3 regions of the Stenotrophomonas geniculata genome follow, and region 2 is predicted to be linked to each of the others. Evidence: predicted binding sites of a transcription regulator. Region 2 holds the regulator's gene; each other region holds the start of a gene.

Region 1 (10,065 bases), 810 kb from region 2:
GATCCTGCCGCGGTTCGATGCGTTGCTGACCAAGACCGAAGAAGCCACGCGCATCTTCAACGCGCTGGGCATGCGCGCGCTGGAAGTCGGTTTCTGCAGCCGTGACCGCTACGACCCGGCAGTGCCGCGCAGGCCGCGCAGCTTCCTGCATGCGGCCGGTACCAGCCGTATGAAGGGAACGGCTGCACTCGTCAATGTCTGGAAACGGCACCCCGAATGGCCCTTGCTGACCATCCTGCGCGGCGGCCCTTCGGACGAAGATGAGGGCGGTGCCGCGAACCTGAGAATCGTCCGCGAGCGGCTGCCCGACCAAGAGGTGCAGCGCCTGCAGAACGAACATGCGTTCCACCTGTGCCTGTCGCAGACCGAAGGCTGGGGCCACTATCTGGTGGAAGCGATGAGCTGCGGGGCGGTGGTGATCACCTGTGACGGCGCGCCGATGAATCAGATGATCGACGACAGCCGCGGCATCTTGGTTGCCGCGCACGAGGGCGAGCCCTGCCATCTGTCCAGGACCTGGCATGTGGATGAGAAGGCGCTGGAACAGGCCGTCGAGCGCGCGCTGGCGATGGATGAGGCCGAGTGGACCCGGCTGGGCGCCAATGCACGCGCATGGCACCTGGCCAGCGAGGTGGCGTTCCCGCGCCGTCTGGGCGATGCCCTGGCCAAGCTCTGAGCTGATGTGGGGCTGGTCGCTGCAGCCCGCTCAGCCAGGCACCAGGGTGATCTGCGGATGGCTGCCGAAGATCTCCATGACGATCTCGAAGTAGGTCTGTCCCTGGCCAAGCGCCAGTGCCGTCAACTGAGCGTGGATGGCCGCACCGTTGAACCTGCCGCCCTGAGCGAGTTTCGATTGCAGCCAGGCGCGCGTGGTCTCGCGGCCCAGTGCATCGCGGCTGTGGGCGATGTCACGCCACACCACCGTGGCGATGGCATGGCCTGCGAGAGCGCCGTAGCCGCCGTGAAGCAGGTCATCAAGCGCATCCAGGCTTGCGCCCAGTTGCCAGTCTTCGTCGGCCATGAACACGCGATTGATTTCCACGTAGAGGCTGGCGATGTCGTTGATGGACGCGCCTTCGATGTGCAGGATCCGTGTCATCTGCAGACTGTAGCCCTCCCGGGCGGCGGTTGTGTCCGGCGCAGATAATCCAGGGCCGCTTCGGATGGAGCTGGCATGATTATGGCGTTAAGCCTGCGTGATTTTCATCGGGCGCTGGCGTGTCAGCGGTATTCGATAATGATATGGCGCCATTATCCGCCGCCTTGTTTTCTGACTGCCTGCACAGTTCCATATATTTGGATCGGTCCATATATAAAGTCCCGTAAAGTTTCCCTTCGCTGCGCCGCCATCGAACGTACGGCCACGATCAAGGGAATTGAGATGCTTGCCTTACGTAATCTCCGTGTGGGATCCCGGCTTGGCGCCGGCTTCGGTCTGCTGCTGCTGTTCATCATGGCCATCGTTGGCCTGGTGCTGTATGGGAATCAGCTGAAATCCGCCCAGTTCGAGAAAGTGGTGGACGTCAACATGGTCAAGATGCGTTTGTTGAATGACATGCTTGATACCAACAACGCGGTGCTGATGCATCGCCGCCTGATGGTGATCAAGCGGGGTGATGAGTTCGACAGGGATTACCAGCGTGCCCAGGAGTTGTCGCGGACCTATGACGGTATCTGGGCCAAGTACATCAAGATTCCGCGTGACGCCACCGGCGATACCCTGGTCGCGCGCATCGAGGCGGCACGAAAGGCCACCGATGCATCAACCCAGCAACTGCATGAGCGCATGAAGGTGGGGGATTTTGATGGGGCAGCGAAGGAGCTGCTGGCCGAGCACGGTCTGGCAACGGCCTGGAATGAATCCATCTCGGCCCTGCTGCGCCACCAGGAAACACTGACCGAACGCAGCCGCGAAGAGTACCGCGCAACCGAATCGTGGACCGGCACGCTGTCGATCGCGTTCGGGGCACTGAGCCTGCTGCTGGGCACGTTGGCGGCCTGGGCGATCACCCGCAGCCTGACCCGTCCGCTGGAAGGCGCGGTGAAGCTGGCCGACGGCATCGCCAGTGGCCGCCTGGACAGCAGCATCGACGCCACCGGCAACGACGAGGTGACCCAGCTGCTGAAGTCGATGCAGCGCATGCAGGCACAGCTGCAGTCGGTGATGGCGGCGCAGGGCGAGCTGGCACGCCAGCACGATGCCGGCAGCCTCAGCTACCGCATGGACGAGAGCGCATTCCCCGGCGACTACGGGCGCATGGTGCATGAGACCAATGCGCTGGTTGGATCGCACGTGCAGGTACAGAACCGGCTGATCGAGGTGATGAAGCACTACGCACGCGGCGATCTGTCGGTGGACATGGACCCGCTGCCCGGCGAGAAGGCGGCGATCACCCAGGCGATGGACGAAACCAAGTCCAGCCTGTCGGCGATCAACAGCGAGATCCGCCGGCTGGCGACAGCGGCCGCGGCAGGCGACTTCAGCCTGCGCGGTGATGAAGATCGCTTCGCCTACGATTTCCGCGACATGGTGGCAGGGCTCAATCGCCTGATGCAGACCACCGACGAGAACCTGGTGCAGGTCTCGACCCTGCTGCAGGCCATCTCGCGCGGCGACCTGACCGTGCGCATGCAGGGGGATTTCCACGGCGTGTTCGCGCGCATGCGTGATGACTGCAACGCCACCGTCGATCAGCTCAAGCAGATCGTGGGCCGTATCCAGGCCAGTGCTTCCAGCATCAACCTGGCAGCGGGCGAGATCGCCTCGGGCAACACCGACCTGTCGCGGCGTACCGAACAGCAGGCGGCGAACCTGGAAGAAACGGCAGCGTCGATGGAGGAACTGACCTCTACCGTGAAGCAGAACGCCGAGCATGCACGCCAGGCCAACCAGCTGGCCATCGGCGCGCATGGTGTTGCCTCGCAGGGCGGTGAAGTGGTCGGGCAGGTGGTCACCACGATGTCGGCCATCGAAGCCGCGTCGAAGAAGATCGCCGAGATCATCTCGGTCATCGATGGCATCGCCTTCCAGACCAATATCCTCGCGTTGAACGCGGCGGTCGAAGCTGCGCGTGCTGGCGAGCAGGGCAGAGGCTTTGCAGTGGTGGCCAGCGAAGTGCGTACGCTGGCGCAGCGCTCGGCGGGCGCGGCCAAGGAGATCAAGGGCCTGATCGAGGATTCGGTCGGCAAGGTCGCAGACGGCTCGGCGCTGGTCCGCCAGGCCGGCACCACGATGGGCGAGATCGTGGCCTCGGTGCAGCGCGTGACCAACATCATGGCCGATATCTCTGCTGCCTCCCAGGAGCAGAGCTCGGGCATCGAACAGGTCAACCAGGCGGTGGTGCAGATGGATGAGACCACCCAGCAGAATGCCGCGCTGGTCGAAGAAGCCAGTGCCGCAGCGCGCTCGATGGAGGAGCAGGCGAACCTGCTGGCCGAAGCCGTGTCGGTGTTCCGCACGGGGGCGGTGACCGCCGCCGCCGCAGTACGCCCGGCGCTGGCAGCCGTGGCGGCATCGGTTGCGCCGGTACGCCGGCCTGCGGTGCTGTCGCCGCGGCTTGAGCCGACGCTGGCCGCCAATGCGGGTGGTTGGGAAGAGTTCTAGCAGAGGGCAATGTCGGCAGGGAGACGGCGCCCATCGCGACGGCTGGTCGCGATGGGCGCGGATTTTCTTCCTGAACGTGCGATGGCCGATGAAGTGGCGGACACGCGCATTTCACTCCCGGTTGCCAACCGCGGGAGGACACTGGTGCCATACCGGAACTCAGGAGATGGCCATGAAGACCTCGACCCGATTGCTTGTGCTGGGCACCCTGCTGGCGGCTTCGTCGGTGGCCGGCGCGCAGACCTATGGGCCGCGCGATGAGGGACGCAAGTTCAATGACGGCAGCCGCGTGGTCTGCAAGAACGTGGAAGTGCAGCGTAATTCGCGCGATCCCAACCGCATCGCCGGTACCGCCACTGGCGCTGTGATTGGTGGCCTGCTGGGCAACCAGGTGGGCGGTGGCAACGGCAAGAAGCTGGCCACCGTGGCCGGTGCCGTAGCGGGCGGCGCTGCCGGCCGCCAGATCCAGGGCAACAGCCAGCAGAAGAACGGCGACCGCGTGGTCGAACGCCGCTGCGAACGCGTTTACCGCTGACCGATGATGCCAACAGCGTAATCCCCCTTCCGCAACGCAGTTCCTCGAACGCCGGCCCCGTGCCGGCGTTCCTCGTTGTGGGGCCCCGTATCGCCGGCCGCTGTGTCGCGCCTATACTGCGCCGATCTCCAAGGATGAATGCCCTGTGAACGAATTGCCCGTCGCAGAGTCGCACGTGCCGGTTGCCGAGCCCGGACCCGAGGCGAGCACGCGCTTCGGTCGGCTGCGTGAGCGTACCGATGAGTTGGAACTGTTCATTTCCGGCCTGCTGGCGTTCGCACTGTTGGCGGTGCCTGGCTACCTGTTCGATGCGTGGGCGCGCAGCAGCCTGCACACGGAAGGCATGTACTTCCAGGTGCTGTGGTTTGGTTTCAGCATCAGCGTGGGCATGTGTTACGTGCTGGCGGTAGCGCTGATCGCGCACCTGACCGTGCGCGGGTACTGGATAGGCCTGATCGGGCTGAAATCGCACTTTCCCAAGGGCATCGACTGGGAACGGCTGCCGCAGATGGGCCCGGTATCGCGCGCTTTCCTCAAGGCGCGCGACAGTGGCCTGGACGGCAGCATCGAACGCGCTGATCGTTTGGCCACCATGCTCTTCTCCACCACGCTGCTGGCGGTACAGACGCTGGCCGGCACCCTGGTGATGGCCGTGCTGACGTTGTGCGTGGCGATGGCGATCAGTGCGCTTGCCGGCGGTTCCGATCGTGTGGCCATGATCGTGGTCGGTACCGTGCTGGTCAGCCTGCTTGTACTCGCACTGGTTCCTGCACTGCTGGAGCGTGTCATTGCGCGCCGGCAGCGGCGCGACCAGCCCTATGACGGCCTGCAGCGGTGGCTGCAGCGCTTCCTGGCGGGCCTGCAACGGATTCCCCTGCTGCGCCTGATGCAGACCATGCAGTTGACCCTGCAGAGCAACCTGCGCTCGCGTTCGTTCACGGCGGTCTATCTGCTGGCGGTGATGGTGGCCATGGTGCTGGGCGGGGTGCAGGTGCTGGGTTCGGTGAAGTTCTCGCTGTTCAACCGCTACCAGGTGATGACCGACGAGGCCGTCGAACACGGCATGTTGAGCGCGCATTACGAATCGATGCGTTCGGCGCACGATCAGCTGCTGCCGTACCCGATGATCCCGTCGGACACTATCAGTGGTTCACGCCTGCGTGTGTTCATTCCACACCGCCCCCAGCGCGACAACCCGCTGGCGCGCCAGCACTGCACCGCCTTGCCCGCCGCACGCAATGAAGCGACTGGCGCAAAGGCTGCCAGCGCAGCGGTGGAGTGCCTGTCCCGGTTGTGGCGGGTGCAGCTGGATGGCACGCCGGTTGACCTGCACGCCTTCATACCGATGGAGCGCCGCGATCTCGACATGCGTGGCCTGGTGGGCTATCTGCCCATGGCGACGCTGGCACCGGGTCGCCATGACCTGAGCCTGGTCTGGAATGCCGAAGGGGGCGAGCGCGGCCCGGAGCGACGCCGCGAGTACCGCATCCCGTTCTGGTACGCGCCCGACCCCTGAAAAGGGGGCGGAGGGGATTGAGCCGCATCCCCCGACCTTGCCGTTTACCACTCAATCCCCTTCGTCCCCTTTTTTTCGAGGAGGCGCCAGGCGGCGAGGCTGCCGTAGAGCAGCAGCAGGACGGTGAGAGTGATCAGTTCGTGGCCGACTTCAGCCGGGCGGGCGTCCATCTGGTTCAGGCGCACCATCAGGTTGATGCCCGAGGTGGTCGGCAGCAGCTGCGCCAGCCAGACCAGCGGTTGCGGCGTCATCACCGCCGGCCACGACAGGTTGGCCAGGAAAAACAGTGGGATCGAGGTGGCGATGATGTACTGGAAGGCGCGTTCGCGGGTGCGGAAGAAGCTGCCGACGAACAGGCCGAACGCCACCGTGGCGGCGATGAACAGCGTGCCGCCCAACAACTGGCCCAGTGGATTGCCGCCGCGCGGATAGTCCTGCACCCACGCGGTGAAGCCGGCGTACCAGAACAGACCGAACAGGCCGATCAGGCTGAAGCCCAATGCCATGCCCGCCAGCGTTGGCAGGTCGAAGCGCAGGCGCCGGCCCAGCGCGAGTCGGCGGCCACCGAGCAGCACGCCGATGCCCATCAACAGGGTCTGGTGAACGATCAGCTCGGCCACGCCGGGCACGATGGCGCTGCCATAGCCTTCCTGCGTGTTGTACAGCGGGCGCTGCACCAGGGTGACCGGCGGTGCCTGCGGTGCGCCCATGAAGGCCGCCTGGCCGACTACCGCCTCACGCCCGAACGCGCCCAGTGCATCGGCCACGCTGCCCAGCACCCAGCTGGCACGGCCCAGGTAGGCGCCGTTGCCGAGCAGCACCAGCTTGGCCGGATGGCCGCGCAGGATGTCGCGCTCCAGGTTGGCCGGGATCAGTACGATGCCCTCGGCGTGGCCGGCTTCCAGCTGCTGGCGTGCACTGTCGATGTCGGCCGGTTGCCCGACCACGCGTGCAACGCGGAGTGCATCGAGCTTTCGCAGCAGCGCGCGGCTGGTCGCGCTGTGGTCTTCGTCCACCACCAGCACCGGCAGGTTGCCGGCCACCTGGTGGCGGTACGCGGCCGGGTAGAAGAACGAATACAAGATCACCGCGCCGACCATCACCACGATCGCGTAGCGGTCGCACAGGACCGCCATCAGGGTCTGCCGCAGGCTGCGCCACAGTGCGCTCATGCGTCGCCCCCCGCCGGCTGTGCGGCTTCTGGGGTACGCGCGAAGGCGATCAGGCGCAGGCCGCCGATGCCGCCAGCCACCACTAACATCAACAACAGCGTGGTCAGCGGCCATATCGAAACCTGCAGCGGCGAACCGATGAACTGCTGCTGGGTCTGCAGCTTGATGTAGGCGCTGAGTGGCAGCAACTGGTGCCAGATACGGGTGAACAGGGGGCCATCCAGCACCGGGAAGGTGGCGCTGGAGAATGCCAGTGCGGTGCCGATGCTGAGGCCGACCGCGGACAGCGCGGTACCCATGTCGCGGGTGACGCCGACGAAGAACAACGCGTAGGCGGCCGTGGCCAGGTAGAACAGTGGCTGTGCGAGCAGCAGCACGAGCACGCTGCCGGCCACACCATCGCCGCGCAGCCAGGCCAGGTACCCAATGCCGAGCGCGCCATACAACGAGAACAGCAGAGTGTACGGCGCGACCTTGCCGGCAATCGCCGACCACGGCGTGCGACCCAGCCAGGCGGGCAGGGTGCCGTCGCGGATCTCGCGGCCAAGGCTGCCGGCCACGGCAAGTGCCAGTACCAGTGACAGCACCGCCGGGAAGATCAGTGGCAGCAGGAACAGTTCGTAGCTGCGTGCCGGGTTGTAGAGGATGTCCGACTGCACCGCGATCGGCGCCGCGCGCAGCTTGCCCGGGCCGACCTGCAGGCCGATGCGCTCGCGCAGCAGGCGTGCGTTCCACGCGGAAACCGCGTCGCCGATGTCGCGCGACGCCGACTGGCCGGTGGTCATGTAGGTGGCGTTGTAATAGGCGAACACCGTGCCCTGGCGCCCGCGCAGCGCCTGCCGGGTGACATCGCGCGGCACCAGTACGATGGCGAACACATCCAGGCGGCGCAGCTGCAAACGGGCGTCTTCCATGTCCACGGGCTGGCTGGCGATGCGCACGCCCGGGCTGGCATCGAGCATGCGCAGCAGCAGGCGGCTGTCACTGCTGTGGTCGAGGTCGACCACAGCAATGGGGATATCGCGCATCACCGACGGCGTGAACATCCACGCCATCACTGCCAGCATCAGCAGGGGCAGCAGGGTCACCAGCAGCAGGTCGGCACGGTTGCCGCGCAGCGACTGCAGCTCGCGCCGCCACGAAGCGGCGAAGCCGTTGCGGTCGGGGCTCAGTGCTGGGGCCATGCGAACAGCACGCTCATGCCGGGGCGGAAGCCCTCGATGCGGCGTACCGGGCGCACCCGCACCTCGAAGCTGCGGACATCGTAGCCGGACGACTGGCGGGTGGTGCGCCAGGTTGCATAGTCGCCGGCCGGGTTGATGAAGTAGACCTCGAACTCACCGTCCTGGCCGAGTGCCGGCACGCTGCCCTGCAGCTTGCTGCCGACCTTCAGGCCCTGCATCTGCGATTCGCGCAGGTTCATCGCCACCCACATGCGGTCGATGTCGACCAGGGTGAACACCGGGTAGCCGGCCGGCACCAGTTCGCCGGGGTCGGCCATGCGCTTGTTGATCTCGCCGGCCACCGGCGCGCGCCCTTCGACTTCGACACGCGCAGCGTTGACTTCGGCCACCGCGCCCTGTGCCTGCTGCACCTGGCCCTGCGCGGCGCGCTTGTCCTGCTCGCGTGCGCCGGCCAGCGCCATGTCGTACTGCGCACGGGCGGCACGGGCCAGTTCACGCGAACTGGTGGCCTGGGCATGCGCTTCATCGCGCTTCTGCCGGGTCATCACCCCTTCGTTGAACAGGTTCTGCACGCGCTGGTAAGTGGCTTCAGCCAGCGTCGCACCGGCTTCGGCGCGCTTCCAGTTGGCTTCGGCGGCGCGGATGTCCTCGCTGCGCGCGCCTTCGTCGGCCTTGTCGGCCACCGCCTGCGCGGCGGCCAATGCGCCATGCGCCTGCTGTTCCTTGGCGGCCACTTCGGGGCTGTCGAGCAGGAACAGCACCTGGCCGGGCTGTACACGGTCGCCCTCGCGCACCTTCAGTTCGGCCACGCGCGCGGTGATCTTGGCGGCCACGTTGATGGTGTCCGCATCGGCCATGCCCTGGATCTGGTCGGCCGGGCTGCGCCAGGCCAGCCACAGGCCGAGCACCACCACGATCAGCAGCACCACTATCAGGATCGGGCCCAAGCGGCGCTTGCCGGGGGGCGTTTTCGCTTCGTCGTGCAGCACATCACTCATGGTCGATCACCTCGTCCGCACGCCGCCGGAACTCTTCGAAACGGTCCATCTGTCCACTGACCTCCAGCAACTGTGCCAGCGCAATATCGTATTGGTAGGCGGCCTGCGCACGCTCGACACGGGCACCGCCCAGGCCGAGCCGCGCGTCGATTACATCAAGCGAAGTCGCCTGGCCTTCGCGGAACGCCAGCTCCTGCAGGCGCAGGTTTTCCTGTGCCTGGGCGATGCTGCTGTCGAGCAGTACGAACTGCTGCCGCGCGGTTTCCAGTTCGTTCCAGGCCTTGCGCACGCCCAGTGCGACCTGGTTTTCGGCCTCGCGCAGGCCGGCTTCGGCCTGCTCCTGCTGCGCACGTGCGGCGCTGATCTGCGCCGGCCGCGAGTTCGGCGACAGGAAGGTGTACTTCAGGCCGATGCCGAACGCCCAGTCCGGGTCGGTCAGCATTTCGTCGCGGCGACGGAAGTCGTACTGGCCGAAGGCGAAGATCTGTGGCTTCAGCTTGGCCTGCTGCACGCGCACGCCCTGTTCGGCCTGCGCCACCATCGCCCGCAGGCGTGCGATCTGCGGCTGGCGCGCCTGCGCGGTGCGCTCGAAGCTGGCCACCGGCTCCAGCGGTACGCGCTGCACGAACAACGGCGACACCGGCTGTACCTCGCCGCCACTGCGCAGGAGCGTGGACAGCGCGGCCTTCAGCGTGGCCAGATCGTTCACCGTCTTCTGGTACTCGCGTTCGGCCTTGTCGCGGGCCACGGTGGCCTGCAGGCGCTGCGCGCGGGTGGCGAAGCCCTCGCGTTCCAGCTTTTCCGCATCCGACAGGTGGCGGTTGAGGCCATCACGCACATCGCGGCGCACGTCCACCGCCTGCTCGGCCAGACGCTGGCCGAAATAGGCCTGGGCCAGCTGCACGGTCAGCGACTGGCGCTGTGCTTCGCGCTCGGCGCTGGCCTGTTCGTGGGCGGCGCTGGCGGCACGTTGCGCGGCCGGAATCACGCCGCCGGTGTACAACGGCAGCACCGCAGTGACCACGGGCCGGGTACGCCAGTCGCGTTCGGTGAATG
Region 2 (10,065 bases):
CTTGGGGAAGCGGGAGAAGACCTTGCCCACCGGCTGCATGCGGGTACGCATCACCGCCGACTGCAGGCGGGCCGTGGCGATGTCCAGGGTGGACACGGCGCGGTCCAATTCTTCATCGCGCAGGCGTGCACGCAGGGTCTTGAGCCGATTGCGTGACAGCACCAGTTCGCCGATCAGGTTGACGATCGCGTCCAGGCGCTTGGTGTCTACGCGTACGGTATGTTCGGCCTCGGCCAACGGCTTGGCGGCCGGCTTTGCCACCGGTGCCGGTGCGGCGACCGGGCGCGGGGCTGCAGCCGGCGCCGGTGCCATGGCGGCAGCAGGCTTGGTGCCCGGTGCGGCGCCACCGTGCAGCTGGTCGAGCAGGGCTTCGAACTCGTCTTCGCTGATCAGTCCGTCGTCGGCCTTCTTCGCCGGTGCAACCGCGGTCGGCGCGTTGCCACCATGCAGCTGGTCGAGCAGGGCCTCGAATTCGTCGTCGGTGATCAGGTCGCTGCCACCCGCGGCGGGTGCTGCTGCGGCGGCGGGTGCCGCCACGGCACCGCCGTGTACGTCGAACTGGGCGATCAGGTCCGGCGGTGCATAGCCCGGCTCGGTGCCGGAGGAAACTGCATCCAGCATCGACTGCAGGTAGTCCAGCGATTGCTGGGCCGCGTCGAAGTGATGGGCCTGCAGCACCGCCTGGCCGGCACGCGCGGCGCCCAGCGCTTCTTCAGCGGCATGGCACAGCTCGACCATGGCGGTGACGCCGAGGAATCCGGCGCCGCCCTTGAGCGTGTGATAGCCGCGGAACACCGCGTTGAGCTGATCGCTGTCCTGCGGTGCCTGCTCCAGCGACACCAGCTGTTCGCCGAGGCGATCCAGGATTTCCTGTGCCTCGATGATGAAATCGGCAGTGATGTCGTCGGATACCGCGCTCATGCTTACAGCCCCAGATCCGACAACAGGTCGTCGGCGTCGTTCTGCGAGACCGCGTGGCGGTCCAGTCCCTTCAGTGCCGGCCCGGCCAGTTCCGGGTCGGTGCGATGCTGTTCCGGTGGCAGGCCGAGTGCGCCGAAGCCTTCGTGCACGCGGCGGACGATACCCACCACGCGACGGATGATCTGCCCGGTCAGGTCCTGGTAGCTCTGGGTCAGGGCGATCTCGGTCAGGTTGTGGCGGATGCGCTCGAGCTGCGCGTCCTGGCCCGGCTGCAGGCCTTCGGCGCGCAGCTGTTCGGTCAGGCTGCGGCATTCCTCGGCCAGGTCCAGGGTGCGGTGCGTGGCCTGCTCGGTCATCGCCACCACGTGGTCCAGGCGCGCGCAGGCATCGTCCAGTTCCCCGGCTTCGCTCGGCACGGTCGGCAGTTCACCCAGCGCCTGCCCCAGTTCGCGGGCCAGCCGCGAGAGCCCACTCATCATCGGCTGCGTGCGCAGCGCGACCAGTCCGTCGATGCGCTGCCGCCAGGCGGCTTCGTCACCGGACTCGAGTGCGTCCAGGGCCTCCTGCAGGCGCAGGGCGAGGGCGCTCTTGTCGACCGTGGTATCCATCAGGCGCTGGCCGCCAGGCGTTCGAAGATCTTGCCGAGCTTCTCTTCCAGCGTCTGCGCGGTGAACGGCTTGATGATGTAGCCGTTCACGCCGCTCTGGGCGGCTTCGATGATCTGTTCACGCTTGGCTTCCGCGGTGACCATCAGCACCGGCAGGGTCTTCAGCTTGGCATCGGCACGGATCGCCTTGAGCAGCTCGATGCCGGTCATCACCGGCATGTTCCAGTCGGTGACCACGAAATCGAACGGCTGGCTCTGCAGCAGCGACAGCGCGGCATGCCCGTCCTCGGCTTCGGCGGTATTGGTGAAGCCCAGATCGCCCAGCAGGTTCTTGACGATTCGACGCATGGTCGAGAAGTCGTCGACGATCAGGATGCGCATGTTCTTGTTCAAAGCAGAATTCCTTTGTTGTTCATTCCGGACGGCCGGGGGCAGCCGCCTCGGGGATGTTCATTCTTCGAGGCCGGCGTCGGCGGCCTCGAACAGCTTCAGCCGGCCACGCAGGCGCAGTACCGCCTGGCCGTGGATCTGGCAGACCCGCGACTCACTCACGCCGAGCACCGCGCCGATCTCCTTCAGGTTCAGTTCCTGCTCGTAGTACAGCGAGAGCACCAGCTGTTCGCGCTCGGGCAGGTGGCCGATGGCCTTGCCCAGCTCGCGGCCGAACTCGCCGCGCTCCAGCACCTGCTGCGGGGTCGGGCCGCCTTGGGCCACGGTGTCCAGCTCGCCCTGGTCCTCGATGCGCGATTCAAGACTCAGCACCTGGCCACGGGCAGCGTCTTCCATCAGCCGCAGGTACTCGGGCAATGGCATCTCCATCGCGGCGGCCACTTCGGTGGCGCTGGCGGCACGGCCACTGCTCTGTTCCAGGCGGCGGATGGTGGCGGCGGCATCACGTGCACGGCGGTGCACCGAGCGCGGCACCCAGTCGCCACGGCGGATCTCATCGATCATCGAACCGCGGATGCGGATCGAGGCGTAGGTCTCGAACGAAGCCCCCTGGTCGGCGTCATAGCTGCGCGAGGCTTCGATCAGTCCCATCATGCCGGCCTGGATCAGGTCGTCGACCTCGACGCTCGCCGGCAGGCGTGCGGCCAGGTGGTGGGCGATGCGCCGCACCAGGTCCGAATGCTGGGCGATGACCTCGTTGGCCGCCGTGCGCTGGACTTCCCGGTACTGGGCTGCGCCTTTCATGCGGCCACCCCGCGCTGCTTGAGGATGCGTTCGAGGAAGAACTCAACGCCGCCGCGCGGTTCGGTCGGCGCCTGCCAGCGTGCGGTGCGACGGGCAATCTCGGTGATCGCCAGCGCGGCCGGGCTGGACGGGTAGGCCTTTACCACTGGCTGCTGGCGCTGCACCGACAGGCGCAGCCAGTCATCCTGCGGCACACAGCCCAGATAGTTCAGCGAGACATCGGCGAGGAATTTCTCGCAGACCCGGGTCAGCTTTTCGTACAGCACGCGGCCCTCGTTGGGGTCGCGCACCATGTTGGCCACCACCTGGATGCGGTCCACGCCGCGTTCGCGCGACAGCACCTTGATCAGCGCGTAGGCGTCGGTGATCGAGGCCGGCTCGTCACAGACCACCACCACGGTGTCCTGCGCGGCCTGGCAGAAGGTCAGCACGCCATCGGTGATGCCGGCGGCGGTGTCCACCACCATGATGTCCAGTTCGCGTTCCAGTTCGGAGAACACGTTGACCAGGCCGACGTGCTCGGCCGGGGCCAGCTCGGCCATGTGGCGGCGACCGGACGCGGCCGGGACCACCAGCACGCCGTTCGGGCCTTCGACGATGACGTCATCCAGCGTGCAGCGGCCGGCGACCAGATCGGCCAGGGTAAAGGTGGGGTTCAGGCCCAGGATCACGTCGATGTTGGCAAGGCCAAGGTCGGCGTCCAGCAGCAGCGTGCGCTTGCCCATGCCGGCCAGCGCCACGGCCAGGTTGGCCGAAACGTTGGTCTTGCCCACGCCGCCCTTGCCGCCAGTGACGGCAATGGTGCGCACAGGGCCGAGCGGCTCGCTGCGGGTGGCCGACAGCGGGAAGGTCTTGGTCAGCTTGGCGTACTCACGCGACGGCATGGTTCAACTCCGGGTTGCAGGGCATATCGGCCGCGCGGCGCAAATCTTCAAGGCGAAGTACGAGATTGGCCGCACTGGCCCGGTGCAGGTCCTCCGGAACGTCCTGGCCATCGGTCACCCAGGTGATCGGCAGGGCATGGTCCACGGCCACCGACAGGGCGTTGCCGAAGCGGCCGGTCTCGTCCAGCTTGCTCAGCACCAGACCCTGCAGGTTGGCGGCACCGAAGCGGCGGACCACCTCGTCCATGTCGCCGAAGCTGGTATTGGCCGGCAGCACCAGCAGGGTGCGCACCTGGCGGGCGGCACGCAGCCACTGCAGCTGGGCGGCCAGCGCGCGGTCGCGCGGGCCCAAGCCGGCGGTGTCGATCAGCACCAGCTTGTAGTCCTTCAAGCGTTCCAGCAGCTGGTCCAGGTCGGTGCCACTGTTGGCCTCGTGCACCGCGATGCCGAGCTGGCGGCCGTAACCGTACAGCTGCTCGCGGGCGCCGATGCGGGTGGTGTCGGTGGTGACCAGGGCCACATCACGCGGCGCGTGCTTCTCGGCGAAGCGCGAGGCCAGCTTGGCGATGGTGGTGGTCTTGCCGGCGCCGGTCGGGCCAACCAGGGCGATCACGCCGCCTTCTTCCAGCGGGTCGACCGGGGCGATCGGCAGCTTGCGCGAAATCAGCCCCAGCATCAGGCCGCGGCCACGGTGGGCTTCGGTCTCCAGCGGGATCTGCATGGCTACGTCGCGGGCCAGGCCGGCGTCGAAACCGTACTCGTCCATCAGGTCCAGCGCGGTGGCGCGCACCGGGCAGCCACGCAGGCGCTCGTCGGTGAAGCGGTTCATCTCGCGCTCGATCACCTGGCGCATGCCGGCCACTTCCTGGCGCAGCTGGCGGATCTCGGCGTCGTCCTGGGCGACCACGGTCAGCACCGGGGCCGGGGCGAGGGTGGGCTCCGGCGAGGTTTCGATGACGGCGTCGGCCACTGCCGGTTCGCTGGCGGCGATCTCCGGCTGTGCTTCGGTCGGAGCCGCGCCCGGCAGCGGCGGCGGCTGCACGGCGGGGGCCGCGCTTTCGTGATGCATCTCGTGCGGCGGGTCGATCTGGAAGCGGGCACGGTTGGCTGGCGCGCTGGCGGCCGGTGCCGGTGCCGGTGCAACGATGGCCTCGGCGAACGGGGCGAAGATCTGTTCGGGCAGCGCCGGTTCGTTGACGGCAGCGCGGGCCAGGGTCGCGGCGAAGCCGGTGCTGCCGCGGGTCGGCACGATCTCGTCGGCGCTGTCCAGGGTACGGCCGGTGGCACCGACCGCGGCGCGGGCGAGGGCGGCCACGGCCGAGGTGGTCGCGGCAACCGGTTCCGGAGCGGGGGTGTTGCTGCGACGGCGGGTGACTGCGGCAATGACGGCATCGGCGGCGGTGCGCGGCTTCGGTGCCGGCGGCGGTGCCACGTCACGGCGCGAGGCTTCCAGTGCACGCTGCACGGCGCTCTCGTCATAGTTCGCGGCGGCGACGATCTCGATGCCTTCCTCGATCCGGCGGTTGGACAGGATCACGGCGTCAGGACCATGTTCCTTGCGCACCAGGTTCATGGCCGAGCGCATGTCGGCGGCGACGAATCGTTTGATTTTCATGCTGTGGTCACGGGACGAAGACGGCGGGGTGGCGGTCGGAGAACTCGGGTGGTCGGTGGTCTGCACGGTGCGGGTTCCCCTTGGTGTCTGTCTGTTGCGTTGGTTCGAAAGTGGTGTCTGTTTTCTGGCGCATCGGTGGGCGGCGTCAGCTGATCGTTCCGACCAGCTTCAGTCGCTTGTCCTCCGGCACCTCGCTGTAGGCCAGGACCGACAGCGACGGGACGCTGTGGCGGACCAGACGCGCCAGCGCGGCGCGCACCGGGCCCGGTACCAGCACGACCGCCGGCTCGTTTCGCGCTTCCTGCTTGCTGACACATTCGGCCAGGCTCTGGTGCAGTCGCTCTGCGAGTCCGGGTTCCAGCGCGGCGCCGTTGCCCTGCGTGGACTCCTGCAAGACACGTTCCAATTGCGGGTTGAGGGTGAACACCGGCAGCTCCGCCGACATTCCGGCGATCTCCTGCACGATGAAACGGCCCAGTGCGGTGCGCACGGCGGCGGTCAGCACGGCCGGGTCCTGGCTGTTCGGCGCGTGTTCGACCAGTGCTTCGGCGATCTTGCGCAGCTGGCGGATCGGAATGCGTTCGACCAGCAGGTTCTGCAGCACGCGCACCACCGCCGACAGCGGTAGCGCCTTCGGCGTCAGATCTTCGACGAGCTTGGGCGCGCTCTTGGCCAGGTTGGCGAGCAGGTGCTGCACTTCCTCGTGGCCGAGCAGTTCTGGCGCGTGTTCGCGGATCAGGTGCGAGAGGTGGGTGGCAACCACGGTGGCCGGGTCGACCACGGTGTAGCCCAGCGTTTCGGCCTGGGCACGCTGGTGCGGTTGGATCCAGGTGGCATCCAGGCCGAACGCGGGGTCCTTGCCGGCGATGCCTTCCAGCGCGCCGAGGGCGCTGCCCGGGTCCAGGGCCAGTTCGCGGTCGGGGTGGATCTCGGCGGTGGCCACCGGCACGCCGTGCACCAGCACGCGATAGCCGTTGGCCGGCAGTTCCAGGTTGTCGCGGATATGCACCGACGGGATCAGGAAGCCGACGTCCTGGGTCAGCTTGCGGCGCACGCCCTTGATGCGCGCCATCAGTTCGCCGCCCTGGTTGGCGTCCACCAGCGGAATCAACCGATAGCCGACCTCCAGGCCCAGTGGATCGACCGGGCGCAGCTCGTCCCAGCTCAGTTCGGCGGTGGGCGCCGGTGCAGCCGGGCGACCCAGTGCGTTGAGCGCGGCGGCGTCATTGCCTGCGGCTGCCGGGTCGGTGGCCGCGGCCTTGCCCTTGCGGTAGACCTTCCAGGCGATGAAGCCGAGGATCGCGGACAGCGTCAGGAAAGCGACGTTGGGCATGCCCGGCACCAGGCCGACCACGCCGATGATGCCGGCGGTGATCGCCAGCGCACGGTACTGGCCGAACACCTGGCCGGTCATGGCCTGGGCCATGTCCTGCGAGCGCGAGGCGCGGGTGACCAGCATCGCCACCGCGCTGGAGACCAGCAGCGCCGGCAGCTGCGCCACCAGGCCGTCACCGATGGAGAGCAGGGTGTAGGTGGCGGCGGCGTCGCCGAACGGCATGCCATGCTGCAGCACGCCCACGGCCAGGCCGCCAAGCATGTTGATGAACAGGATCAGGATACCGGCGATGGCGTCGCCGCGGATGAACTTGCTGGCGCCGTCCATTGCGCCGTAGAAGTCGGCTTCCTCGCGGACTTCTTCACGGCGCAGCTTGGCTTCTTCACGCGTCAGCAAACCGGCGTTGAGGTCGGCGTCGATCGCCATCTGCTTGCCGGGCATCGCGTCGAGGATGAAGCGCGCGGTCACTTCCGAGACGCGGCCGGCGCCCTTGGTGATCACCACGAAGTTGATGATGGTGAGGATCGCGAACACCACGATGCCGACCGCGTAGTTGCCGCCGATCACGAATTCGCCGAAGGCGGCGATCACCTTACCTGCGGCGTCGTGGCCGTTCTGGCCGTTGAGCAGGATCACGCGGGTCGAGGCCACGTTCAGCGCCAGCCGCAGCATGGTGGTGATCAGCAGCACGATCGGGAAGATGGTGAAGTCCAGCGGGCGCTTCACGTAGACCACCGCCAGCAGCACCATCAGCGAGATGGCGATGTTGAAGGTGAACAGCGCATCGAGCACCGGTGCGGCCAGCGGGACCACAACCATGGCCAGCAGGGCCAGCACGATCAGTGGCGCGCCAAGGCCCTGGCGGATCATTTCCAGGGCGCGGCGGGTGTTGAAACCGGTGGAGGGCTGGGCGCTCACGGGCGGCCTCCCTTGCCGAATTCATCCACCTGGATGTGCGGGGCGTCCGGCATCGGGCCAGTGCGCCAGGCGCGCAGCTGGTAGACGTAGGACAGGACCTGGGCGACGGCCGAATACAGTCTCACGGGGATTTCCTTTCCGAGTTGGCCTTCCCGATACAAGGCGCGTGCCAAAGGCGGGGCAGAGACGATCGCGACCTTGTTGCCGTCGGCCACTTCACGGATGCGCAGGGCGGTCTCGTCCACGCCCAGCGCGACCACGGTCGGGGCGTTCATGGCACCACCTTCGTACTTCAGGGCCACCGCGTAGTGGGTGGGGTTGACCACCACCACGTCGGCGGTGGGTACCGCCTCCATCATCCGGCGGTTGGCCATCTGCTGCTGCAGCTGGCGGATGCGGCCCTTCACCTCGGGGCTGCCCTCGCTTTCCTTCATTTCCCGGCGCAGCTCTTCACGGGTCATCTTCAGCTTGCGCATCCAGTTCCAGCGCTGGTACGGCGCGTCGATGGCGGCCAGCACCAGCATCGCACCGGCGGTGGCCAGCAGCAGGCGCAGGGTGAAGCCGAGGCCGTCGGTGATGGCCGTCTCCAGCGGGTGGTGGATCAGCCCGCGCAGGGTGTCGAAGCCGGTCCAGACCACCATCCCGGCGGCGACACCGACGAAGGCCACGCGCAGCAGCGATTTGGTGAACTCGGCGATGGCCTCCGGGCCATACAGGCGCTTGAGCCCGCTCATCGGGTTCATGCGGTTGATGTCGGGCAGCAACGCCTTCTGCGACCAGCGCAGGCCACCCATCACCAGAGGTGCGACGAAACTGGCCAGCAGGCAGACCAGCACCAGCGGCGCGATCACCAGCATGAACTGCAGGAGCAGGTCGCCGAAGTGGCCGAACAGTTCCTTCGGGTTCTGCCGCAGGCTCTGTTCCGGGCTGAGCGCCTGCTTCATCCAGGCCGTGGCGCCGCGGCCGATCGAGCCGCTCATGGCCATCACCGCCAGCACGCCGGCGCCGAACACGGCGGCGGTGCCGAGTTCGCGCGAGCGCGGCAGGTTGCCCTGTTCACGGGCGTCGCGCAGGCGTTTTTCGGTAGGTTGTTCGGTCTTTTCGCCGGCGGATTCGTTCTCGGACATCACGGGCACTGCGGCAGGGGTTGCCGGGATGCGTGCAAGAACTGTTCCGTGATGGGGTGTTGCCTATCCACGCACGGCGTGGATCTATTTGCAGAGCCGAGCCCATGCTCGGCTATGTTTGGATCAAGCGCGAAGAGCAGCCGAGCGCAGGCTCGGCTCTACAGGGGAGCGTTGTCGCTGGGCGGTGGGCTCTGCGCCAGCTCCACCCGCGGCCGGGGCAGGTCGTGCAGCTGCATGAAGCGCGCCGCATCGACCGGGCGGCCGAGCAGGTAGCCCTGCAGGTAATCGCATCCCAGCCGCTCCAGGTAGGCGCGCTGGGCGGCGGTTTCCACGCCTTCGGCCACGATGTCCATGTCCAGCGCATGGCCCAGCGCCACGATGGCCGAGACGATCACCACATCCTCGGCGCTGTGCTCCAGATCGCGCACGAAGGCATGGTCGATCTTGATCTCGGTAGCCGGCAGCCGCTTCAGGTACAGCAGGCTGGAGTAGCCGGTGCCGAAGTCGTCGATGGAAATGCCCACGCCCAGCGCCGACAGCGCCTGCAGCAGGCGCAGGCTGGTATCGGTATCGCGCATCACCGTGCTTTCGGTGATCTCCAGCACCAGGTGGCGCGGGGCAATGCCATGGCGTTCGATCACTTCGCGCACATCCTGCAGCAGGTGCGGCGAACTGAACTGCACCGGCGACAGGTTCACCGACATCGACCAGCCTTCGTGACCGGCGTCATGCCAGCGGCGCAGCTGCAGGCAGGCCTGGTCCAGCGCCCAGCGCCCGATGTCGTTGATCGCGCCGCTGCGCTCGGCCAGCCGGATGAAGCGGTCCGGCGGGATCAGGCCATGCTCCGGATGGCGCCAGCGGATCAACGCTTCGGCACCGGCCACCTTCTGCGTGGCTACCTGGATCTTCGGTTGGTAGTGCAGGAACAGCTGCTCGCTGCCAATGGCCCGGCGCAGGTCGGCCAGCAGCCGGAACTGTTGTTCGGCGCTGTCATTCATCCAGTCGGCGAACAGCACGAAGGCGTTGCGTCCGGATTCCTTGGCCTGGTACATCGCTGCATCGGCGAAGGCCATCAGCTGCCGCTCGCTGGCAGCGTGGTCCGGGCAGATCGCCACGCCGATGCTGGCGGTCACCTGCAGTTCGTTGTCGGCCAGCAACGGCCCGCTGCCTACCGCCTGCAGGATGCGGCGGGCCAGGGTCGGAAGGTCCTCGTCGTGCTCGATGCGCACCACCAGAACGAATTCGTCCCCGCCCAGACGGGCCAGCATGTCGTGGGGACGAAGCAGCTGGCGGGTGCGTTCGGCCACCGCCACCAGCAGTGCATCACCGGCCTGATGGCCATAGGCATCGTTGACCTGCTTGAAGCCATCCAGGTCCATGAACATCACCGCGAAACGGCTGCCGCCCTGTTCGGCCTCGGCCAGTGCCTGCACGATCCGACGCTGCAGCAGCAGGCGGTTGGG
Region 3 (10,065 bases), 1.9 Mb from region 2:
AACCAGGCCTTGTCGCGTGCAATTATCGCGTTGGGCGAACAAGGCTATCGCTGCTATCCACTGAAGGCGTGGCTGCGGGCCGCCCTGTGCCTGCGCATGGACCAGCTGCACGACTGGGCTGCGGTGCAACTTCCGGAGGAGGAAGGCCTGCGGCTGCCCAGTGGCCCCGGCGAGCGCGCGCTGCGTGACACCCTCGACGGTTGTCGGGCATTGGATATCGATCCGATCCCGTGGCTGCCTGAACACGTCCAACGCTGGTACGCAGGGTGAGGAGCGTTCAACGGGTTCTCGGCGGCTGAACAGGCGCAGCCGGTTGCTGCGCGCACTGCGGGGCAGGTGTGGAAGGGCTGGCCAGCTGGCGTGCCAGCTCGGTGCTGGCCACGTGGCCCTGCAGGAACAACAAGCCGCCGAAGATGTTCATGAGCGTGCCTCCACTTGAGTGGATTGCACGATACGGGCAGCATGGGCGGGCAAAAAGCGACATTTCCGCAAGCGTGCCTTGAGAGGAATTCAAGCCTGATGTCCCGCCCACCGCTCCATGCCCTGCAGGGTTTCGTGGCCGCCGCCCGGCTCGGCAACCTGTCGCGCGCGGCGGCGTCGATGAACCTGACCGTCAGCGCGCTCAGCCATCAGATGCGGCAGCTGGAAGAACGGCTCGGGCAGCCGCTGCTGATCCGCCAGCCGCGTGGTGTCACCCTCACCCTGGAGGGCCAGCGCCTGCTCGACCAGGTGGGTCCGCATCTGGATGCGATCAACGAAGCCTTCCAGCCCTATGCCGCACGTGCCGAGCACGTGCTGACGATCAGCGCAGTACCGTCGATGGCCTCGGCCTGGCTGGTGCCGCGCCTGGGTCACTTCGTGGCAGAGCACCCGCAGATCGAGATCAACCTGCAGTCGAGTGAACGCCTGATTGATTTCGAGCGGCAGCGCCAGTTCGACGCCGCGCTGCGGCTGGGCAGCGGGCAATGGCCAGGTCTGGTGGTGGAGCCGCTGTTCGACGAATGGCTGCTGCCAATGGCGAGCCCGGCGCTGATCGAACGCATGGGAGGCGTCGACCGTGTGCCGTTGACCCAGTGGCCGCTGCTGGGTGATCCGGACGGGGCATGGGGCGCCTGGTTCGCGTTGAGCGGGCAGAGCCCGCCGTCGCGCTTCGTGGCGGTGCTGGATGATTCGGAGGCGCACCATCGCGCCGCTCTGGATGGCGTGGGCGTGGCCCTCGGGCGGGTGACGCGGGCGCGGCTGCTGCTGGATTCGGGCCAGTTGGTCGCGCTGTCCAGCCAGCGCCTGAAGACCGACTGGCCACATTGGCTGGTGTACCCGCAGCGCTCGGCCAGCCATCGTGGCTTCCTCGCGTTCCGCGACTGGCTGCATGCGCAGGCCGCCGAGCACGTGCGGCACATGGCAGACGCGCATCTGTAGCGTGGCGCGGTGCTTGATCTCGCATCTGTAGAGTCGAACCATGCTCGACTGGTCTTTCGAAGAAGCAGTCGAGCATGGCCCGACTCTACAGTCACCGCACCAGCGTGACTGCCTGCCCTGCACGGGCGAACGCTTCGCCCAGCAAGGGACCGGTCTTGATCGCTTCCACCTCGTCGAACAGCGTCTGCAGTGCCTCGGCTGGGCGCGACGCTGGCGCCGCCACGGCCTGCTGGATCGCGGTGAAACGGTCGGCCAGCACGCGATGGCCGGGATGCGCCTGTGCCCAGGCCTCCAGCGGCTGGCGCACGCCGGCGGCGGCATCCAGACGCTGCTGATCGAACAGGGTGATGGCCGCCGCCGAGGTCTCCGCCCGCTCGATCGTGGCGTTGCGCAGTTCACGGCTCAGGAACAGGTCATAGGCCGCGCCACGCCCCACCGCGATGCGCAGCCCCTCGCGGTCGAGGTCGGCCACCTGCCGCGCAGGGCTGTCCTCGCGAACCAGATAGGTGCCTTCGATCTCCACGTACGGGGCACTGAAGGCGATGCGGTCGGTGCGTGCCGGATCGATGGCCAGGAAAGCCAGGTCCCAGCCGTCTTCGCCCGCTGCGGCAACCACCGAGGCTGCGGCATCGTGGCAGGTGAAGCGTGCCTGCACCCCCATCCGTTGCGCCAATGCGGTAGCCAGTTCCAGCGAGGGGCCGCGCGGTGAGCGCGCATCGCCCTGTGCCAGCACCGGGTTGCCCAGGTTGATCGCCACGCGCAGGAAACCGTGCGGTGCCAGCGTACTTCGATGGTCGGCCAAGGACATGCAGGACTCCACGGGGCAGGGGAGACCCAGCATGCCAACAACGGTGTCCGCGTAGCGTGGACTCAGCCGTGCGCGGCGAAAGTGCCGTGGAAGCCCAGTGGCACCGCATACGGCAGCCAGGCCTGTGCCAGCGGGCCGTCATCCACATGGCGCGCATCCAGCACCGCCAGGCCACTGCGCTTGTTGACCGGGTCAAGCAGGGTGCCGATCAGCCAGCCATCATCAGCGTCGCGGCTGCCCGGGCGCGGTACGAACACATGCTCTTCGGCCATGATGTCCGGCCCGTAGTTCCACCGCTGGCGGCGCCCGCGATCGATGTCGAACGCAGCCACGGCGTTGAAGTACGGTGCGGTGGCCGGGCCGTCGATGGTCGGCGCATACAGCCGTGCGCCACGTGTGTTCGTCGAGCGCGGGTCGAACAACGGGAACTCCACCGCGCTGATGCCCAACGTCTCCCAGCGGGCCTGTCCACGACGCAGGTCCAGATGCAGCTCGACCAGGCTGGCGCCACTGTTGGCCGCATGTGCACCGTCACCGGCCATCGCTTCCTTCATCGGCGAGCGCGCCTCGTTGATGTCGTCATGGCGTACTGCGCGCAGCACGATGCCGCCATCGCGGGTGAACGCGTCGCCGAAGTGATAGATCGCCGCGAACGGGGCCTCGAACCATTGCGCCTTGTCCGGCGCATCCTTGGCGACCACCGCGATACGCACAGGACGCTGCGGTGCGAACTGCATGCGCTCGAAGAAGCTGCCACCTGCGCCGGTGAAATCGAACGGCATCATCACGAACACCAGGTGCTGGTCGGTCATCGCGAAGGCATGCAGGTAGCCATGCTCGGGTGTTTCGATCACATTGGCGCTGCGCAGCTGGCCGTCCGCACCGATGTGCCAGACCAGCAGGCCATGGCCCCCCATCAGGCTGATCGAGCCGAAGTTCCAGAGGCTGCCGTCGCGATCGGTCAGCGGGTGCGCCGAGAACGGCAGCGCGGCCAGGTCCGGGCGCCAGGTGACCGGGCCGAGCGTCTGCAGCGAATCGGGGTCCACTTCGAACGCAGAACCGGATTCGCACAGCGCGAACAGGCGGCCATTGATCATCGTCACCGAGGTGTTGGCCACGTTGGCATCATCGTTGTTGCGTACCGCCAGCGCACCGGGAACGCTGGTGCCGGCAGCCGGATACTGGAAGCGGCCGGCCTTCTGTTCACGGGTGAATTTCGGCGTGGCGACCATGCGCCCGTGATGGGTCAGGCTGCCATCACCATTGAAACGCCAGCCATGCACCATGCCGTCGCCGTCGAACCAGTGGTCGTAGCGGAAGCCATCGCGCTCGGTCCACGCCGGGCCGTTGCGGTACAGCGTACCGGCCAGGCCTGACGGCAGCTTTCCCTGCAGCTGCACGGTGGCCGGGCCGAGGCTTTCGCTGCCGACGCTGCGCCAGCCGAGCAGCCAGGGGTGTTCCTGCATACCCTGCGCGAACCGCGCCGGGTCGCCGGCGAAGGCGGGAGCGCTGCGCAGCGCGGTGGCGCCCAGGGCCAGGCAGGCACTGCTGCTGAGCAAGGTACGAAGGAAGCGGCGACGGTCCATGGTGGCCTCGGGTCTGGATGCGGAATCAGCGCAGGGTGATGTCGATGGCGGCGCCAGCGGCTGGCACGTTGACGCGTGCTTCGTCGAAGGTCGGCTTGCGCATCACCTGCGGGTTGTTGCTGAAGCCGTAGCCTTCCACCGGCATGCCGACCAGGTTGGTGTCGAGCTTGCCGTTGTCGTTCTCGTCGTGGGTGAGCAGCACGGCATAGCTGCCGGCCGGTATACCCTTGAACGTGAAGTGAGCGCTGTCGCCGCTGGGCGCCGCCTGCTGGGCCTGCACGGGCTTGGCCTTGCCGTCCCAGGCGGCAGCGCTGTCGACCAGCGCAACGCGCAGGGTACCGGTCTGCACGCGGACGTCGTGCACGGTCACGGACAGGTCGGCGGCGTGGGCACTGGCGGCCAGGGCCAGTGCAGTCAGGGCGGTGCTGAGCAGGGCGGTGCGGATCATGGCAGTGGCTCCGGAAGTGTGTGTGGCGGTGTGGCGCCAGTCTGCGTGGCGCGGTGCACGGGGTTCAGGGCCAGTGGTCATCGATTCGACGTGCCAGAAGTCACTTTCTGCGCCGGACCCATTGCCGCCGGCGTGTGCGGCGGTCAGCATCTGGCCATGCCCAGCCTGTTCCGCCATCTCTTGCGTCCTCTCAGCCTTGCCGGCCTGGTTACCGTGCTGGCGGTGGGCCTGTCGTTCGCTGTACAGCGCAACGGTGCCGGGCTGAGCCTGCTGCTGCTTGCCGTGTTCCTGTTGCTGTTCGTGGTGCACGGCTGGGCGTCGATGCCATCCCGCGTGCGCGCCGTCGCTGCGGTGTTGCAGGCGCTGCTGGCGGTTGCGCTGGTTGCGCTGCAGCCGCGTACCGGAACTGCTCCGGTGCTGCTGGTGGTGCTGGTCGCACAGCTGGCCGAGCACTGGTCGCCGCGCTTCGTGCTGGGCGTTGCGCTGCTGGCCAACCTGGCGGTGTATGCCGCGCTGCGCCACAGCGGCTTCAGCCAGCCGCTGCTGGTCGTTCTGCTCTATGGCGGCTTCCAGGCCTTCGCCGCACTGACCGCCCACTATGCCCGCAGCACGGCGCTGGCCCGCGATGACCTGGCCCGGGTCAACGCCGACCTGCTGGCTACCCGCGCGCTGCTGGCCGACAGCGCACGCGATGCCGAGCGCCTGCGCCTGGCGCGTGAGCTGCACGATGTGGCTGGGCACAAGCTCACCGCGATGCGGCTCAACCTGCGCGCCCTGGCCGCTGACCCAGCACTGGCCGGCCGCGAGGGACTGGTGCTGGTGGAACGGTTGTCCGGCGAGTTGCTGGCCGACATCCGCCAGGTGGTGCAATCGATGCGCGATGATCGCGGCCTCGATCTGGCCACCGCACTGCATGCGCTGGCCGCACCCTTCCCACGACCAAAGCTGCAGCTGCAGATCGGCGACGGGGTGCGCGTGGCTGACCCGTTGATGGCCGAGACCGTGCTGCGGCTGGTGCAGGAAGCCCTGACCAACGCCGCCCGCCACGGCAATGCAGACACCGTCTGGCTGACGATCAGTGAAGAGGATTCCCGGTTGCGTATCGATATCCGCGATGACGGCCAGCGCGCCGAACGCATCCGCGAGGGCAATGGCATCGCCGGCATGCGCGAGCGCCTGGCGGCCGTACAGGGGCGATTGGAGCTGGCGCGAACCGCACAGGGCGGCATGCACCTGACCGCATGGTTGCCGGCATGAGTGGCGCCGCGATCCGCGTTGCCCTGGCCGATGACCAGGCGCTGGTGCGTGCGGGTCTGCGCGCGCTGCTGCAGGGCCTGGGGGTAGACGTGGTGCTGGAGGCCGAAGAGGGCCAGGCGCTGCTGGACGCGTTGGCTGCCCAGCGCGTGGATGTGGTGCTCAGTGACATCCGCATGCCCGGGATGGACGGCATCGAGGCACTGCGCCAGCTGCGCGCGCGCGGTGATGCCACGCCGTGCCTGCTGCTGACCACCTTCGATGAAAGTGATCTGCTGCTGCGTGCCAGCGAGGCCGGCGCACAGGGCTTCCTGCTCAAGGACGCCGTGCCCGCAGACCTGCGTGAAGCGATCGAGCGCGTCGCCGCGGGTGAAACCCTGCTGTTGCCGGTCAGCACCGAGCCGGTGCGCGCCCGTTACCGCTTCCACGACGAAGCACCGCCCACCGATACCTTCGGGGAACGCGAAGTGGCGATTCTGCGCCTGCTGGCTGGTGGATACAGCAACAAGGAAATCGCGCGCAGCCTGTTCCTGGCCGAAGGCACGGTGAAGAACTACGTGTCGGCCATACTCGACAAGCTGGGCACCCGCGATCGCACCCGTGCAGTGCTGAAGGCGATTACCCTGCGCATCATCTGAGTGGACCGAGCAAGGCGTGCCAGTGAACCCGATCCTGCATGTGGAAATCCCGGCCAGTGACCTGGACCGGGCCATCACGTTCTACCAGCGGTGGCTGCAGGTCGCGGTGGACGAACCTATCGTGCTGCACGACTGCCGGATGGCCTACCTGCCGTTCTCCGATGACGCCGCCGGTGCCAGCATTGCGCTGGTGCACGGCGCGGACTACCGGCCCTCCGAGCAGGGCGCCCGCATCTACATCGGCGTCGATGACCTGGATGCGAGCCTCGACCGTGCACTGCAATCGGGAGCTGAGCTGCGCTTCGGCCCGGCCGACGCGGGTGACTGGCGTGTGGCCGAGATCCGCGACAGCGAAGGCAACCGCATTGCGCTGCAGGCACGCGCAGCTCTGTAGAGCCCGCCCACGCTCGGCTGCTGTTGGCCCAGCCGCTCCAGCTCAGCCGAGCATGGGCTCGGCCCTACAAGGTCGCGGCGCGCGAGCGCTGCAGCCAGTCATTGATGGCCGGGTCCAGTCGCGGGTCGTCCGGCAGCTGCATGCCGAAGCGCTGCTGCAGCACGTCACGCACATCACCCACATCATGCAGCGGGCGCTTGTCCGGCGCCTGCCCGGGGCGGTACTCGGTGTAGTTGCCGCTGCCGATGGTGCGGCGCCAGTCCGGTCCGGTCAGCGACACGCGTAGCTGGCCCGGGAAGCTGGAATCGGGGTGGGTGCATACGTACCAGTTGCCCACCACGTTGTCGATCGGTGCAGGCGCCTGCAGATCGAAGCGGTACATCGCCCGCCAGCCGTCGCTGGATTCGGCTGACAGCACGAAGTCGCCCTCGTCAGGCAGACGCTGCAGCAGATAGCGCTCATGCGGCGTGGCCTGCGGCTGCGCATCGTGCAGCCGCAGCGGCACGGTCGGGGTCAGGCTGCCGAAACCGGCATCCACCAGCCAGTCGTCCCCATCCACATGCACGCGCAGCAGCAGATGGGTACGCGCGGTCAGTTCGCCGTCATGCGCTGCCAGCAGCACGCGCGCACTCAGCGGCTGCGCATCAAAGCCCAGTGCCTGCAGCAGGGCCAGCAGGCCGCCATTGAGTTCGAAGCAGTACCCACCGCGGCGGTCGTCAAGCAGCTTGCGTTGCACGCTGTCCAGGTCGATCGGCACCGCGTCGCGCAGCAGGCAGCTGAGGGTCTCGAAGGGCAGCAGTGCGTTGTGGCGCTGCTGCAGCAGGGTCAGGCCGGCCAGGGTCCGCGGTGGCGGCGCATCCAGCTGCAGGCGTTGCAGGTAGCGGGGGACATCGAGCGTCGTCATGGAGGCACCGGGCGGGGAGGAACGTCCACTGTGCTCCCCCAACCGGGGTTGAGGTCAAGCGCGGCGCCCGCGTCATGCCCCCGTCGCTTGCACCCTGTACAAAGGCCGCGTCCACCCGCGACGGGGGGACCCGGACGAAGAAGGCGCTAAAGTTGCCCTGAATCCGGCCGATACAGGTGCGTCTTTCCGCCTGGAGTCTGTCATGTCGGCCGTTGTCCCCCACCTCCGGTCCCTGCGCACGCGCCTTGCCGCGTTGCACTCGGCGTCCCCCGGCCTGCTGCGCTGGCTGCAGCCGCATCGGCTCAGCGTGGCCAACAAGCTCAAGGCGACCCTGTGGGTCTGTGGCCTGGGCCTGGTCGCGATCGCCGCTGTCTACGCCTGGACCGGCCATGCCAACGCACTGGCTGCGCGCAGCCAGGCCAGCTACCAGCGCGGCAGCGATCTGGCCGCCAGCCTGTCCACGCGGGTGGCCGAAGCGCGTCGCCTGCAGACCCAGTATGCACGCAGTTTCGATGATGCCGACCGCGCGCAGCTGCTGGCCACGCAGAAGGCACTGCAGGTCGATCTGCAGGCGCTGCGCGCGACGCCGATGGATACTGGCCGGCGCAAGGCCCTGCAGGCGCTGACCGAAGCCGCCGACGCGTTCTCGCAGGGTGTGGCCGCCCTGTTCGAACGTGTCGACGAGATGGGTCGTGGTGATGCCGGCCTCGCCGCGCAGCTGCAGCAGGCCGCCGATACCCTGCAGGTACAGGTGGATGCGCTGCAGCGGCCGTCGTTGGCGTTGTCACTGCAGAAGATGCGAAGGCAGGAGGCACTGCTGCTGGTCGACGGTGACTCCACTCACGCCGACCGCGCCAGCGAGGAAAAGCTGCCGTTCGACCTCGCGCTGGCGGGCCTTCCCGCAGATGCGCAGGACACCCTGCGCACCGGGATGGAGGCGTATCAGGCCGCATTGCTGGGGTATACCGCTGCCCGCGTCGGCCTGGATGTGGAAGCGCAGTCGCTGCTGGATACCGCCGCGGGCGTAGCACCGGCGCTGGCCGCCTTCCAGCAGGCGCAGGTGGCGGCGCTGGCCACGGCGCAGGCGCGCCAGCAGGCCGGCGCACGCACGATGAGCGTGCTGTTCGCACTGACCCTGCTGCTGGTGGCCGGCGTGCTGATCACCAGCCTGATGCTGGTGCTGCGTGCGGTGCGCCAGCCGATCCAGGACACCCTGCGTTTCGCCAGCGATATCGCTGACGACCGCCTCGACACCACCCTGCGCGTCTACAACGCCAATGATGAGATCGGCCAGCTGGCCCAGCGCCTGGTCGACATGCAGCAGCGCCTGCGTGCGCGCATCGAGACTGAGCGTGCCGTGGCGCGCGGCAATACCCGGGTGCGCCAGGCATTGGACAGCGCGCAGACCGGGCTGATGGTGATTGATGCGGAAGGGCAGGTCGCCTACGCCAATCCGGCGCTGCTGGAGCAGCTTGACCTCCAGGTTGAAGATCTGGTGGCGAGCGATGCGGTGCGCCTGCATCCGGCACTGGCCAGCCTGGCCGGTGTGCGCCAGCGCGAGGAGCGCGAGATCGGCCATGCAGGGGTGCGCTACCAGCTGATTGCCAACGCCATCATCGACGAAGGTCACTTCCTTGGTGTGGCGGTGGAGTGGCGCAGCCGTGCGCTGGAAACCCTGTTGGAAACCGAAGTGGCCGCACTGGTCGACGCCGCCGCGCACGGCGACCTGCACGGGCGCATCGCGCTGGAGGGAAAGCAGGGCTTTGTGCGTACGTTGTCGACCAGCATCAATCGCCTGTTGACCACCTTCGAGACCAACCTCGGCGATCTGCAGGCGCTTCTGGCCGCGCTGGCCCGCGGCGACCTCAGCGTGCGCATGGAAGGTGAGCTGCAGGGCGTGTTCGCACGCATGCGCGACGATGCCAACGCCACCGTCGCGCAACTGGGCCGCATCGTCACCCGCATCCAGCACGCCACGTCCAGCCTGGATGCCGGCGTTGGCGAGATCGTTGCCGGTCACCATGACCTGTCGCAGCGTACCGAACAGCAGGCGGCCAACCTGGAAGAGACGGCGGCGTCGATGCACGAGCTGACCGATACCGTTGGCCGCAATGCTGATGCCGCGGGCCGTGCCGACGTGCTGGTCAAGGGCGCGGCGGCAGTGGCCCAGCGCGGTGGCGAGGCCGTTGGCCAGGTGGTCGCGACCATGCAGGGCATCAGCGAGGCCTCGCGACGGATCGGCGACATCACCCAGCTGATCGATGGCATCGCTTTCCAGACCAACATCCTCGCGTTGAATGCTGCGGTGGAAGCCGCGCGCGCGGGTGAGCAGGGCCGCAGCTTCGCCGTGGTGGCCGCAGAAGTGCGCCTGCTGGCACAACGCAGCGCGGAGGCGGCCAAACAGATCAAGGGCCTGATCGAGGATTCGGTGGCGCGTGTGGGCCAGGGCAACCAGCAGGCCGAACAGGCCGGCACCACGATGGGCGAGATTGTCGGCAGCGTGCAGCAACTGGCGGATCTGCTGGCCGGTATCCGCAGCGCGTCGCAGGACCAGCATGCCGGCATCGCCCAGGTGAACCAGACCATCGTGCAGATGGAAGCCAGTACCCAGCGC

The links. The regulator FliA, encoded in region 2, starts transcription of late flagellar genes. The targets are predictions, from matches to a motif close to TAAAGTTTNNCNNNCNNNGGCCGATAA.
Region 1: the regulator FliA is predicted to act here: its motif matches at 1,324-1,350, upstream of RI032_RS02945 (methyl-accepting chemotaxis protein).
Region 3: the regulator FliA is predicted to act here: its motif matches at 7,599-7,625, upstream of RI032_RS11015 (methyl-accepting chemotaxis protein).

The regions. Positions count from the first base shown of each region.
Region 1 is NZ_CP140571.1:607,661-617,725, reverse strand. It holds gene RI032_RS02955 (glycosyltransferase) at 1-676, shown strand, start outside; gene RI032_RS02950 (barstar family protein) at 707-1,099, opposite strand; gene RI032_RS02945 (methyl-accepting chemotaxis protein) at 1,382-3,604, shown strand; gene RI032_RS02940 (glycine zipper 2TM domain-containing protein) at 3,771-4,139, shown strand; gene RI032_RS02935 (hypothetical protein) at 4,285-5,655, shown strand; gene RI032_RS02930 (ABC transporter permease) at 5,700-6,827, opposite strand; gene RI032_RS02925 (ABC transporter permease) at 6,824-8,011, opposite strand; gene RI032_RS02920 (HlyD family secretion protein) at 7,996-9,009, opposite strand; gene RI032_RS02915 (TolC family protein) at 9,002-10,065, opposite strand, start outside.
Region 2 is NZ_CP140571.1:4,280,700-4,290,764, reverse strand. It holds gene RI032_RS19840 (chemotaxis protein CheA) at 1-921, opposite strand, end outside; gene RI032_RS19835 (protein phosphatase CheZ) at 924-1,529, opposite strand; gene cheY (chemotaxis response regulator CheY) at 1,529-1,921, opposite strand; gene RI032_RS19825 (RNA polymerase sigma factor FliA) at 1,979-2,722, opposite strand; gene RI032_RS19820 (MinD/ParA family ATP-binding protein) at 2,719-3,606, opposite strand; gene flhF (flagellar biosynthesis GTPase FlhF) at 3,593-5,221, opposite strand; gene flhA (flagellar biosynthesis protein FlhA) at 5,367-7,427, opposite strand; gene flhB (flagellar biosynthesis protein FlhB) at 7,472-8,602, opposite strand; gene RI032_RS19800 (putative bifunctional diguanylate cyclase/phosphodiesterase) at 8,761-10,065, opposite strand, start outside.
Region 3 is NZ_CP140571.1:2,365,907-2,375,971, forward strand. It holds gene RI032_RS10965 (GIY-YIG nuclease family protein) at 1-270, shown strand, start outside; gene RI032_RS10970 (hypothetical protein) at 278-421, opposite strand; gene RI032_RS10975 (LysR substrate-binding domain-containing protein) at 520-1,419, shown strand; gene RI032_RS10980 (ABC transporter substrate-binding protein) at 1,511-2,227, opposite strand; gene RI032_RS10985 (carotenoid oxygenase family protein) at 2,290-3,813, opposite strand; gene RI032_RS10990 (DUF2141 domain-containing protein) at 3,839-4,261, opposite strand; gene RI032_RS10995 (sensor histidine kinase) at 4,418-5,518, shown strand; gene RI032_RS11000 (response regulator transcription factor) at 5,515-6,153, shown strand; gene RI032_RS11005 (VOC family protein) at 6,176-6,547, shown strand; gene RI032_RS11010 (arylamine N-acetyltransferase family protein) at 6,612-7,451, opposite strand; gene RI032_RS11015 (methyl-accepting chemotaxis protein) at 7,654-10,065, shown strand, end outside.